One region of the Centipeda dianae genome, then DNA from elsewhere that is predicted to be linked to it. Evidence: riboswitches for the same ligand, from Rfam matches in the RefSeq annotation. Region 1 holds a riboswitch; each other region holds the start of a gene.
What was found. Region 1 has a riboswitch for cobalamin ahead of QU667_RS03235 (ABC transporter substrate-binding protein). Riboswitches for the same ligand answer to the same signal wherever they lie in the genome.

Region 1 (4,431 bases):
ATCGAGAAGCTGCGGACGGATGTCCCCCTCCTCCGGATTCATCGTCCCGACGAGAACAAAACACGCCGGATGCGCATAAGAGATCCCCTCGCGCTCGACCGTATTTACCCCCATCGCCGCAGAGTCGAGCAGAATATCAACGATATGATCCTCCAGCAGATTGATCTCATCCACATAGAGGATGTTGCGGTTCGCCGCTGCAAGGATACCGGGTTCAAACTCCTTGCGCCCACAGTGAATCGCCATCTCCATGTCAAGTGTCCCGACGACGCGATCCTCCGTCGCGCTGACGGGCAGCTCCACCACGCGCATGGGGATCTTCTCCGTGGGAAGCAAAGCGTTCTCCTGCTGCTTGCTGCGACAGGCATCGCAGTAGAGTTCGGGAGACGCAGGATCACAGTGACAAGCACAGCCGCGCACTGCGTCCAAATCCGGCAGGAGTGCGGCGGCGGCGCGGACGGCGGTGGATTTCGCCGTCCCCTTCTCCCCCTTGATGAGCACACCTCCGAGTGACGGCATCACAATACTGAGGAGAAGCGCCGTCTTCATCTCCTCCTGTCCAACGATAGCAGCAAAGGGGTATGTCACCCTCTTTTTCATTCCGATTTCCTTTCTGGAAAAAAGCACTGACTGACAGTGCGCATACCACGTCCAACCAGTGCTTCCTCAATCCTATCCTCGGTTAGAAACTCTGCTCGACACCGATCATGAAGTTGCGTCCGGGTGCCGTCCACCACTGTTCGGCTGCGCCCCACCATGAAGCACGTGCGTTGGACTTCTCAGCATAGAATTGGTTAAACAGATTGTTCACCTTGAGATAAACCTTCGTTGCATCGGCGACCCGATAGTTCATCGCGAGATCGACGACCCAGTAGTTATCCGTAGGAAGGAATTTGCCAATCGCATCGGACGGCCCTTCAAGCCCTACCATCCCGCGTGCAAGCAGAGAGGAATCAAAGTCGCGGTTGCGATAATCTACACCGATGTTCCACCAGATTGGTGCAGATTTTGTCCGTGCTTCCTATACACCTGCTGCCTTTATCGCCGCACGTTTCAACGCACACTCAGCATCGGATGCGGCAGAATACTCCTGCCCCGCCCTGCGTGCATAGCACGCGCCGCCGCAGGCCGAAAAATCCGCACACGCCCGACAAAACGCCATGGCACCCTGCATCTCATGCGCCAGTTCCTCCTGCCGCCGAACGTCGATGCCGTGCTCCACATCGCCGAGCAGAAAGCGCGCATCGCCGACAAAGGAGGAGCACGCATAGATGCGCCCCGCAGCGTCAATGTGCGCTCCTGCCCCGTTCATCGCGTAACAGTGGGAAAATCCGCTGTCCGAGCGTTCGGCAAGCCCCCTCCCCTGCTCCTCCTGTGCAATCACGATGCGGTATCCGTGCAGCCGTCCAAGGTGTTCGTTCCGCACAAAAACCTCCGCCATCGCCTGTGCCATCTCCTCCTCGCGTGCAGGGCGAACAGCGGTGCCGCGCCCCTGTGTGCGCAGGAGGTCAAAGCCGATACGCCGCACATTACCGAGGTAGTATGCCATCTCGATGAGCCCTGAGAGCCTCCCGACATTCTCCGCCGTGACAACACACGTCAGACCGACCGCGATGCCGCGTCGACCGAGGCACTGGATTCCCGTGATCACATCCATCGACGAGCCGCGCCCATCAGGGTAGCAGCGGTACACATCGTGAACATCGGGTCTGCCGTCGAGGCTGATACCGATGCCGATGTCCGCATGGTGCAGAAAGTCTGCCATCCCCTCGGTCAGCAATGTGCCATTGGTCTGCAAATCCATCCGCGCCCGTATCCGATTGGTACAGATATAGTCCGCAATCCGACGCAGCAGAGGAAATGCCAGCAGCGGCTCGCCGCCCGAGAACTGAAGGATGAAGGGCGTGCCGCCCGCCGCCGCAAGGTCGATGGCACGATGCGCCGTCTCCCATGTCATCATATGAGGATCCTGCGCGGATGCGTAGCAGTAGCGACACGCAAGGTTACAGTTCCCCGTGAGACTCAGCACCAACATCCGCAGCGGCATCGCAGTCTCCTTTACTTCACATCCGCAAAGCGCTCGGGATAGACCGCACGCGCCAGTTCATAGACACACTCGATCACATTCTGCCCCGCACTGTAACGATAGGTATCGGACACGGTGCAGAGATGGTACTACCGCTTTCACCTTTTGTTTTCATCCCCTCCCTACACCGTCACCATGTTCATATTTTTAGCATAAGAACAAGTAAAAAGCCCCTCCTGCAAAAGCAGAAGAGGGCTTAATTTGTACACAATAGAAGGGTCTGAATCCCCATCCCCATCACTCGCAGGTCAAACGGCGATTGTCAATCAGGCAGTTCTCCTGACTCCAGTTCATCGCTCACCTGCGCCTTCCCGAGGATTATCCTCAGTGACATTCCATGAAATACCGTCGGCATTTCTATGCAGGCTGCTCACTGTTACAGTGGCGGAACCGCTCCGGCTTCATTGGAAATAGTTTCCTTACCGGATTCTCTATTAAACATTCGTACCTGATCCAATGCTATAAAGTTTTTCAATACTTCGATAAAGATAACATTGAATGAAGGGCTTGTCAATATATCAAAAAGATATTTTGCGAATCATCTCAATAGACTTCTCTCCTGCCCTATTTATTTCTCCAGCAGATAGAGATACTCCCCGTATCCTTCGCGTTCCATATCCTCCTTCGGAACAAAGCGCAGGGAGGCGCTGTTGATGCAGTAGCGCAGTCCCCCCGTTGCCGCAGGACCATCATCAAAGACGTGCCCCAGATGTGCGCCGCTGCCCGCCGCCGTTACCTCGGTACGCACCATCCCATAGGAGCGATCCTCATGCTCGGCGATGAGCGCACGGTCAATCGGGCGCGAGAATGCGGGCCAGCCACAGCCGGAATCGTATTTGTCTGTAGAGATAAAGAGCGGCTCGCCCGTCGTGATGTCACAGTAAATTCCTTCGCGGAATTCGTGATCGTATTCGTTTCGGAAGGCGGGTTCGGTCGCCTTTTGCTGCGTGACGGCGTACTGAATCCCCGTCAACCGTTCTTTGAGTTCGGCATCCGAAGGCTTTTCATAGGTGCGCTGCACCGCCCCCTCCTCCGCTCTCGCAGCATTTTCTGCGGCGGCGCGTTTTTCCCGCATCTTTGCAATGAGCGCGGGTGAGATATGACAGTAGCCGTTCGGGTGCTTGACAAGATATTCCTGATGCGCTTCCTCCGCACGGTAGAAGTTCACAATCGGTTCCACCTCAATCGCGACGGGCTTGCCGATGTGCTTTTGCAGGGCGTCGAGGGATGCTTGGATCACGCGCACATCATCGCTCTCACCGCCGTCTGTATGCGGCACATAGTAGATGCCCGAGCGGTACTGCCGACCGATGTCGTTGCCCTGCCGATCCACCGCCGTCGGGTCGATGGAGTCGTAAAACACCGTAAGGATCTGATCAAGGCTGACCTTGCGCGGATCATAGACGACATGAACGGTCTCCGCATGGCCGCTCCCGCTGCACACCTCGCGATAGGAGGGATGTGATGTCGCCCCGTTTGCATAGCCGCTCTCCGCCGAGACGACACCGTACACGAGGTCAATATACAGCTCCGTCCCCCAGAAACAGCCGCCCGCGAGATAGATTTCCTTCTGACCGTCCACCGGACTGTTCTTCTGCACGATTTCATGCGGCATCTCCGCCGAACTCACAGCGGGCGCACCGCAGCCGCCGAGACAGGCAATTAGGCCAAGCGCACAGATATTACGCAGGAATGAAATTTTCATGATAAATACCTTTCTGTTATATTCAAAGTCACGCCTCTATCTCCTCTGCCGGCGGCAGCTGCCACGCAATCGGAGTCTCGCCCGCCGCGATGAGAAAATCATTGACGCGCGAGAAAGGACGGCTGCCGAAGAAGCCGCGATGTGCCGAGAGCGGGCTCGGGTGCGGCGACTCGACAATGAGATGGCGCGGATTCGTGATAAGGCTGCGCTTCTTCCGTGCGGGACTTCCCCAGAGGATAAAGGCGAGTGGACGCTCACGTGCGCCGAGCAGCTGAATGATGTGGTCGGTGAACCGCTCCCAACCGTGCCCCGCATGGGATGCCGCCGCATGGGCACGCACGGTCAGCACCGTATTGAGGAGGAGCACGCCCTGCCTTGCCCACGGGATCAGACAGCCGTGTGCGGGCGGCACGATGCCGAGATCGTCCTGCATCTCCTTGTAGATATTGAGCAGGGACGGCGGCGGATCAATGCCGACCTGCACGGAGAACGAGAGCCCGTGCGCCTGTCCGTCGCCGTGGTACGGATCCTGTCCGAGAATGACGACCTTCGTATCCGCAAAGCTCGTGTAGTGCAATGCGTTAAAGATCGAATACATATCGGGATAGATGCGTTTTGTGCGATACTCCTCGATGAGGAA
Region 2 (4,431 bases), 510 kb from region 1:
GGCTCTTGAGGCTGTAGATGCGATCATGGAGGGGAGTTCCTTCGGAGATGCTGGTGCACGCATCGTCATCGAGGAGTTTATGGAGGGGGAGGAAGCGTCGTTGCTTGCTTTCACCGACGGGAAGATCATTCGTCCCATGATCAGTGCGCAGGATCATAAGCGAGCTCTTGATGGAGATAGAGGCCCCAATACGGGCGGCATGGGTACCTATGCGCCCGCACCTGTTATGACGCACGAGATGATCGAACGCGCAACGGAGGAGATCCTAAAACCGACGATTGCCGCTATGGCAAACGAAGGCAGAGTCTACCGCGGCTGTCTTTATCTCGGTCTGATGATTACGAAGGACGGCCCAAAGGTAGTCGAATTCAATGCACGTTTTGGCGATCCTGAAACGCAGGTCGTCCTGCCGCTCCTCGATGGGGATCTCGTTCAGATCATGCGTGCCTGTTCTGAGGGTACACTGGCGGATGTCCCAATTCATTGGAAGAGCGGGGCGGCCGTCTGTGTGGTTCTCGCGGCAGGTGGATATCCCACATCCTATGAAAAAGGGGATGAAATTTTTGGGATCACAGATGCTGAGGCAATGGGCGCGCTCGTGTTCCATGCGGGTACGGCGGAGCAGGATGGTAAAATTGTCACGAATGGCGGTCGTGTACTCGGCGTAGTTGGCATGGGAGAGAGCATCGCATCTGCGGTAAAAAAATCCTACGCGGCAGTTGAAAAAATATCCTTCAGGAATGCGTATCATCGCAAGGACATTGCGCATCGTGCGCTTCATCGCTGATGATTTCAAAATCGGGGATGCCGTTATCTTTCGGTTCCCCGATTTTTTGTGTTTACCGCCGATTTGTCCAGTCATATTCACATATCATTGACAAGAATTATCATTCTGTGGTAGTTTGTTGAATTGGAATATGGGGATAAATAGGGAGATGATGTGATGCTGACATCCTACGATAAAAGTTACCTGCGGATCGGACTGCCTGCCGCACTTGAGGGTGTCCTCATGATTTTTCTGAGCAATGCAGACATTATCATGGTCGGAACATTGGGAACAGCTGCGATTGCTGCCGTCAGCATCTTTACGCAGCCGCGCATGATGCTCCTCACCGTTGCACGCTCTGTTGCCGCAGCGGTGACCATATTGATTGCGGAACGTTTCGGACGGGATCAACACAATACATACGGCGATATTCTCAAAAAGACAATGGTCTTGGTCATTGTTTTCTTGGGACTTGCACACATCGGCTTCTTTATCTGTCTCGATTCCATTCTTCTCTGGATGGGAGCGCAGCAGGACTATCTCGCCGATGCAATGACCTATGGACTTTGGACACTTCCTGCCGTCTTTCTTACGTCCGTCACCACACTCATGCAGGCGGTGATGTTTGGACGCGGAGAATCCATGCGTGTTCTGTCCATCAATATACAGGGCAACGTCGTTAACGTTGTGCTTAACGCACTTCTGATCTTTGGGCTTGGACCATTTCCGGCACTTGGGGTGCTTGGTGCAGCGCTCGGAACGGTGGGCGGAGCTGTATGGTCATTGATTTTGACCGTACAGATCTTGTACACGTGGGGAATATTCAGTCAGGGGAATTATCGTTTAACACGAGAATACCTCAGCGAATTTCTCGGCGTATTCGGCGGCATCTTCAGTGAGCAGGGCTTTGAGCGCATCGGTATGGTCGTCTATACGCGCATGGTTGCCGAACTCGGAACGATCCCATACGCTGTACACGCGATTGCGATGAATTTCTGCGATTTCTATTATAGTTTTTGCAATGGTATGGGAAAGGCAAGCACGGTTCTCGCAGGACACAATCGTGACATACATAAGCAGGATGAGTGGAGATGCTATCTCTGGAGGGGAATGCGTTGGAGCTTGATTTTTTCCGCTGCGGCATTTCTCATAACCTTTCTTCTGCGTGAGGAGATCTTTGGTATCTATGCTCACGATTCGGCCCTTATGCCTCTTGGCAGTTTGATTATCGCATACGTCGCCATTGTGAGTTTTCCGGAGGCATATCAGATGGTCTGCGCCGGAATTCTGCGCGCCAGTGGAAAAACAACACAGGTAGCAGCATATTCCTTTGTGAGTATTACGGTGCTTCGACCCATCATCACGTATATATTCCTTTACGAACTCAATATGGGACTTGAGGGAGCATGGATGTCGCTGGTTTTGGATCAGACCATGCGTGCTGCCTGTGCCGCCCTTCTTCTACGCAGAGTATATCAGACGAAGAATGACAATGGTTCATTGCACCTATGCTGAAAATGAATGAAAACAGCTTTGAAAGGACTTATTGACTAGCCCAACAAAATAATCTGAAATAAATGTCTTGACAAGTATATCTGATATGGATATACTACGTTAAGATGTATTAAAAACTGAATAAAATACGTTGCGAGTGTCAACAGGAAATCTCCTGTGTGAGACATCTGTTGTGCGATAAGAGGAAAATGGGTGCGATGCCCATGCTGTCCCGCAGCCGTAAATAGGGAGTGTTCTTCCACAGGCGCAGAGCCTGTGCCTGTAAAGTCACTGGGAGTAAGAAATCTCGGGAAGGCGGAAGAACACGCTGATCTATGAGCCGGAAAGCCTGCTCGCAATAAGATTCATTGATGGACTCACGAGAGATGGGGAGATGGATGCTAAAGTTTTTGTATGCATTTCACCGTCTTCCTCTTTTGAGGCAGACGTTTTTTATTTTCTGTAAAAGGAGTTGGGGAGTTGAGTGCAAAAGCAATCTTGATGCGTCTGGTGCAAATGGTCATCACATTATTGGGCGTCAGTTTTTTGACGTTCAGTCTGACCTTTATTGCCCCGGGCGATCCTGTGGATGCAATCCTCGAAACAGGAGATACCATTGTATCCCAGGAAACCATTGAGCAGACGAGGCACGAGTTGGGGTTGGATCGACCGTTTCACGAACAGTATTTTAGCTGGCTGAGCGGTGTTGTCCATGGAGATATGGGACGCTCCTACTCGGCAAAGATGCCCGTGCAGGAAAAACTCCTGCAGAATCTTCCGGGTACCCTCCTTCTGGCGGGGACAGCCGTTATCATGATGCTGCTGATCTCACTGCCTGCGGGGGTCATATCGGCAATCTACCGCAACCGGCTTCCGGATCAGATCATCCGATGCTTTACTTTTCTCGGGGTTTCCATGCCGAGCTTCTGGGTCGGGCTTATCCTGCTCTATGTGTTCGGGCTGAAATTGGGGTTGTTTCCGATTGCGGGCGGCGAGGTTTCCTTTGATCGTATGGTACTTCCCGCATTTACACTGGCTATCCTGCTCTCATCCAAGTACACTCGTCAGGTGCGTACGGCAGTGCTCGAAGAACTTGGACAGGACTATGTCACGGGACTCAAGGCGCGCGGTATGTCCATGTCACGGATTCTCCTGCGTCACGTTCTGCCAAATGCCTTCCTGCCACTCATCACCTTACTTGGTCTTGCGATTGGCTGGCTGCTCGGCGGCGTTGCCGTCATTGAGATCGTATTCTCGTGGCCCGGCATCGGACGTGTCGCCGTTCGTGCGATTGAGATGCGTGACTATCCACTCCTCCAGGGATTTGTCCTGTGGATTGCAACGCTCTACATGTTTGTCAATCTGATCGTTGATATATCCTACAACTATCTTGATCCAAGACTCAGAAAGGGGGCGAAGTCATGACGCGGGATCAACTGCTCTTTCGTCTATATACGGGAATTATCCTGTTGATCGTGCTCGTCGCCATCTGTGCTCCCTTGATTTCACCATACGATCCGTATACGTCGCAGATTCAGAACTCGCTTCTTCCGCCTTCTGCCGAACATTATTTCGGCACGGATAAGCTGGGACGTGACATCTTTACACGCATCCTCTATGGCGCACGTATCTCCATTACAATGGCTCTGATCGTTGTCGTTATTTCCGGTGGAATGGGTACATTGATCGGTGTTATCTCTGCATACATCGGCGGCAAGGTGGACAACGTTATCATGCGCCTTACCGATGTGTTTCTTGCCTTCCCGGGCATTGTCCTTGCGATTGCAATCGCAGGTGTGCTCGGCGGCAGTGCAGTCAACGCAGTCCTCGCCGTCGTCATCGTCGGATGGACGAAATATGCACGTCTTGCCCGCAGTCTGACACTCAAGGTCAAGCAGCAGGACTATCTGTCTGCAGCAATTACCAGCGGGACACGTCCGATTGATATGATTCGCCGACATATTCTGCCGAATATCATTCCGATCATCATCGTTACAGCGGCACTTGATATCGGCGCACTGATGATGGAGCTCGCGGGGCTCTCCTTCCTCGGGTTTGGGGCACAGCCGCCGACACCGGAATGGGGGCTCATGCTGAACGAGGGACGGCAGCTGATTCAGACAGCGCCGTGGCTTATGATTTTCCCGGGACTTGCGATTGCATCCGTAGTC
Region 3 (4,431 bases), 640 kb from region 1:
AAGTATTCGTCCCAAGAGATAATCATGCTACTCTCCTTGCACTACATACATTTGTTTGATATAATGAAATAAGGCACTGCCAGTAACGGTAGGCGGCTAATCTTGCCCCTTTCAAATACGAAGGGGGGTGATGGTATGGGTATCTATGAGATGTTTGTGTTTCTCATTCTGCTCATTGCCTTGATCCTCGCGATCAAGTTCTAAACAAGAAAAATCCGCCGCACGCTTCCAACATGTAGGCGGATTATTCCAACTCTGAGGGGCGGCCGCCCATCGGCAGTGCCCTTTTTCTATGCTTATTTTACTTCAATTCGCGCAGTTCGTCAAGGCTTGCACTGCATACACGCGTTTGCTATAATGAGAAAAGGCACTGATAGGCGCAGTGGCAACTCAGCCCCCGAAAGGGGGGATCTGCATGGAGACCTACGAGTTCTTGACGTTTCTCGTTGTGTTTACCGTCTTAGTCTTATCCGTTAAACGATAAATGAGAAAGCCCCGCCTTGCGCTCCAAACTGCAGACGGGGAACTTCTCGCGTGTATAAGGGGCAACCGCTGAGCGGCAGTGCCCTTTTTCTATGCTTATTTTACTTCAATTCGAGCAGTTCGTCAAGGCTTGCACTGCATACATTTGTTTGCTATAATGAGAAAAGGCACTGATAGGCGCAGTGGCAACTCAGCCCCCGAAAGGGGGGATCTGCATGGAGACCTACGAGTTCTTGACGTTTCTCGTTGTGTTCACCATCTTAGTCTTATCCGTTAAACGATAAATGAGAAAGCCCCGCCTTGCGCTCCAAATCGTAGGCGGGGTAATCTCTGCTATAACATTGGGGGCAACCGCTGAGCGGCAGTGCCCTTTTTCTATGCTTATTTTACTTCAATTCGCGCAGTTCGTCAAGGCTTGCACTGCATACATTTGTTTGCTATAATGAGAAAAGGCACTGCTATCAAAAACGGTAGGCGGCTAATCTCGCCCCCGAAAGGGGGAATACACATGGATACCTATGAGTTCCTATCATTTCTCGTAGTATATACCATACTGATTCTGTCAGTAAAAAGATAAATGAGAAAACCCGCCTTGCGTCTCCAAACAATAGGCGGGGATTCTCTCCGGTTATATAGGGGGCGGCCGCCCATCGGCAGTGCCCTTTTTCTATGCTTATTTTACTTCAATTCGCGCAGTTCGTCAAGCATCTGACGCTCTTCCCACCTCTGTTCAAAAATTGAGAAGAAATCTCTGTTAATATAGGATTGACAAAACATGAAATATAAAATAGAATGATGTCAATTTGTATAAAACTATATAGAAAACAGGTGCCCGTGAGGGCTTAATAGGGAATTTGGTACAAGCCAAAGCGGTCCCGCCACTGTGAGGAGGAGCAGAGCTGCATGGGAGAAGTCCCGTCACTGAGGAGCGATCCTTGGGAAGGCGCAGCCGAGCGAGGAATCCGAGCCAGGAGAACTGCCTGTTTTGCGCGACCTGTAAGGAATCGCTGATAAAATGAAGTCTGTCAGATTGGTGTAGATTTTTTGTCTGAACAAGGAGATAAACCGGACGCATAGCCAAAGCTATGTGGAGGATTTGTCGACACAGTGCAGGCAAAAAAGATACGTCAAGATGGCATGGCTGAATTTATCAGTGCTTCCGGTAATCCACGAGCGATGGGGAGGGGAGCCGATACCGTGGCAACGCGGCGGCTTTCTTTGTGTGGGAAGCCTTTTTTTATGCAGTCGGTCAGCAATGCCGGAGGGTGTTGCATGGGATGGAAGGGCTATGCCCGATCAAGGAGGAAATGACGAATATGAAGAAGAGACATCTTACGCTTGCAGTCCTCGCAGGGCTCTTGTCCACGGGGGGGGGGCAGACCTCTGTCTATGCGGGACATGATGAGAATCTGCAGTCCTACACGATTGATAATATCGTGGTCGAGGCGGAGCAGACGATCAACCAGTTCGGCGACACGGTGACAGAGCAGTCCTACTACCGCACGGGCGGCGATGTGAAGGTCATCACGCGCGAGGAGATCGAGAAGCGTCACTACACGGATCTCACCGAGGCGATCAAGCGTATCCCGGGCGTGACGTTCCAGAACCCCGGCTATCGCGGCGGCGAGTACGGGTACCAGACCTATAACAACGGCGTGCTTATCAACGGCGACTCGCGTGTCGTCATCCTCATCGACGGGCGGCGCGTGGACAACCTCACGAGCACCCGCTTTAACAGTCGGAGCACCTCGGGCAGCAAGTCCACAGGGGTCAACCTCGACCAGATGCTCGGCATCGAGAGCGTGGACAAGATCGAGGTCATCAAGGGACCCGGCGCATCCGTCTATGGACCGGACGCGACGGGAGGTGTCATCAACATCATCACGCGCAAGGGCGCAGTCGAGCAGAAGGGGACGCTCGATCTTTCCACAGGCTCGTGGCACAAGCACAACTATGCGCTCACCCTCTCGGGTGCGCTGCAGGACGATCCGACCTTCCACTATTTCGGCACGGTGACAAAGACGATGAGCGGTGATACGGAGTATGTGGACGGCGAGACGGGCAGGACAGGTACGCTCGGCGGCTCGCGTTGGAAGGAAGAGGCGGTCAACATCCGTCTCGACAAGGATCTCGGCAAGGAGCAGAGCATCAAGCTCTGGTACAACTACAAGGCAGGCAAGGATGGCTACCCGATCTCGACGCCGCGTCTCAAATACTGGAATCAGGACGACTGGGAGCGTATTATCTTTGCAGCTGCCGTTGGCAAGCTGAACAGCAGTAATCAATTGGTCGGCGATCCCGCATTCGGTGACGCAGACAACCCGGGTTACGCGAACCTATATGCACTTGATGGCAAGGTATACAACTCGTTCAGTCGGTTTAAGAATAATGACTGGGAGCTGAAGTGGACATTCGACAAGGACAATGGTATGGAGAGTTTTGTTCGCCTCTATTACCAGAATCATCGCTACTCCTCTCGTGATAAATACAGATGGTCACTTAGTGATGACCCCGCCGCAGACTATCAGGCACGCTTTCCGGGCGGTGCGACGGCTGCCGAGCTGAAACAGTGGATTCGTGAAAATCTCGCACCATTCCCGGGCGGCGATCCGGCGAAGGTGCAGGAATGGCTGGAGAAGACCGACGGTACAGCCACAGAGCCGACGGGATGGCAGAAAGAACGTAATCAGGGCGTTCAAGTGCAGTATGCGCGAGCAATCGGCAAGAACGATGTTATTGCGAGCCTAACCTATGATCGTGCTAAGACTGTTGAAAAATACTATAGCCGGCGTACAAGAAAATATGTGGAATCTACAACGAGCCGTAACACGGTGATCGGCTATGTGCAGGACAAGATCCACATCACGCCGAACTGGGACCTGACCCCGGCGCTCCGCTATACTTACTACTCGGATTATGATTACACGGGCAATGCCGGATTCAAGGGAAAAGGAAAATCCCATCTCATCACACCTGTGCTCAATACGGAGTATCTGATCGATGATACGCTCAGCGTATATGGCGGTTGGACACAGATCTATCGTCCCGTGCGGCAGGGAGACTATACGACACTGCACGGCATCTACAAGACGCCGCTCGAAAATGAGCGTGGTGATGTGTGGACGCTTGGCGTACGCAAGGAGTTCTCGCAGCATTCCGCCCTTGCAGTTCATTATGACTGGACGCGGATGTCGAACGCGATTGCATCGTTCCCCATCTGGGATGCGTCGATTCCTGGTTATGACTACACGGCAGTCAATGCCCGCGAGGACAAGACGTCCTTTAACATCACGTTTGACCACGCCTTTGACAAGCACGTCACAATGAGTGCATCCTACTCGCATATGGATGATAAATGGCAGGTCAAGAGCGGCTGGAATGTCGATCCGAGCTGGGGGCTTAACGGCGAGGACGACATCAACACACAGATGAACCGCCTCCGCCCGCAGAACCACTATGCGCTCAACCTTTCCTATGAGAATCAGAAGCTCTATACGGGACTGCTGATGAACTGGTACACGGGGAACAACCTGAGAGCCTTTACGGATCGCCAGTTCCTCGTCCTTGACTGGAACATCAACTACAGCTTTACGCCCGATCTGACGGGATATATCACCGTCAACAACCTCACGAACGAGGCATATCAGACCTCCTATAGCTCCTACAACGGACTTGGCTCCTCCACCATGCCTGCGCGCAGTGTGATGGTCGGCGCTCGCTACACGTTCTAATTGTTCGGAAATGAAAGGACGCAAGACATTCTTCCCAAAGGATGCCTTGCGTCTCTTTCTTGTAGGAGGAAGGATGAAACTTTCATATATATTGCTCATCGTCCTCGCTCTCCTGTGCGCGGCGTGCAGTCCGGTCGTCAAGGTGCATGAGAATGAGCGTCGTCCCGCGATGCCGGCGCAGGCGGATGCGGCGTATACGCCCGTTACGATTGAGAAC

Region 2: another riboswitch for cobalamin. It lies ahead of nikB (nickel ABC transporter permease); the one in region 1 lies ahead of QU667_RS03235 (ABC transporter substrate-binding protein).
Region 3: another riboswitch for cobalamin. It lies ahead of QU667_RS00150 (TonB-dependent receptor plug domain-containing protein); the one in region 1 lies ahead of QU667_RS03235 (ABC transporter substrate-binding protein).

The regions. Positions count from the first base shown of each region.
Region 1 is NZ_CP128650.1:671,539-675,969, reverse strand. It holds gene QU667_RS03250 (magnesium chelatase ATPase subunit I) at 1-600, opposite strand, end outside; partial or broken gene QU667_RS03245 (TonB-dependent receptor plug domain-containing protein) at 683-991, opposite strand; gene QU667_RS03240 (radical SAM/SPASM domain-containing protein) at 1,022-2,047, opposite strand; partial or broken gene QU667_RS03235 (ABC transporter substrate-binding protein) at 2,059-2,172, opposite strand; cobalamin riboswitch at 2,339-2,553, opposite strand; gene msrB (peptide-methionine (R)-S-oxide reductase MsrB) at 2,655-3,791, opposite strand; gene QU667_RS03225 (uracil-DNA glycosylase) at 3,820-4,431, opposite strand, start outside.
Region 2 is NZ_CP128650.1:1,184,520-1,188,950, reverse strand. It holds gene purD (phosphoribosylamine--glycine ligase) at 1-787, shown strand, start outside; gene QU667_RS05800 (MATE family efflux transporter) at 944-2,281, shown strand; cobalamin riboswitch at 2,399-2,631, shown strand; gene nikB (nickel ABC transporter permease) at 2,741-3,685, shown strand; gene nikC (nickel transporter permease) at 3,682-4,431, shown strand, end outside.
Region 3 is NZ_CP128650.1:26,889-31,319, forward strand. It holds gene QU667_RS00140 (deoxycytidylate deaminase) at 1-26, opposite strand, end outside; cobalamin riboswitch at 1,293-1,481, shown strand; gene QU667_RS00150 (TonB-dependent receptor plug domain-containing protein) at 1,800-4,214, shown strand; gene QU667_RS00155 (ABC transporter substrate-binding protein) at 4,288-4,431, shown strand, end outside.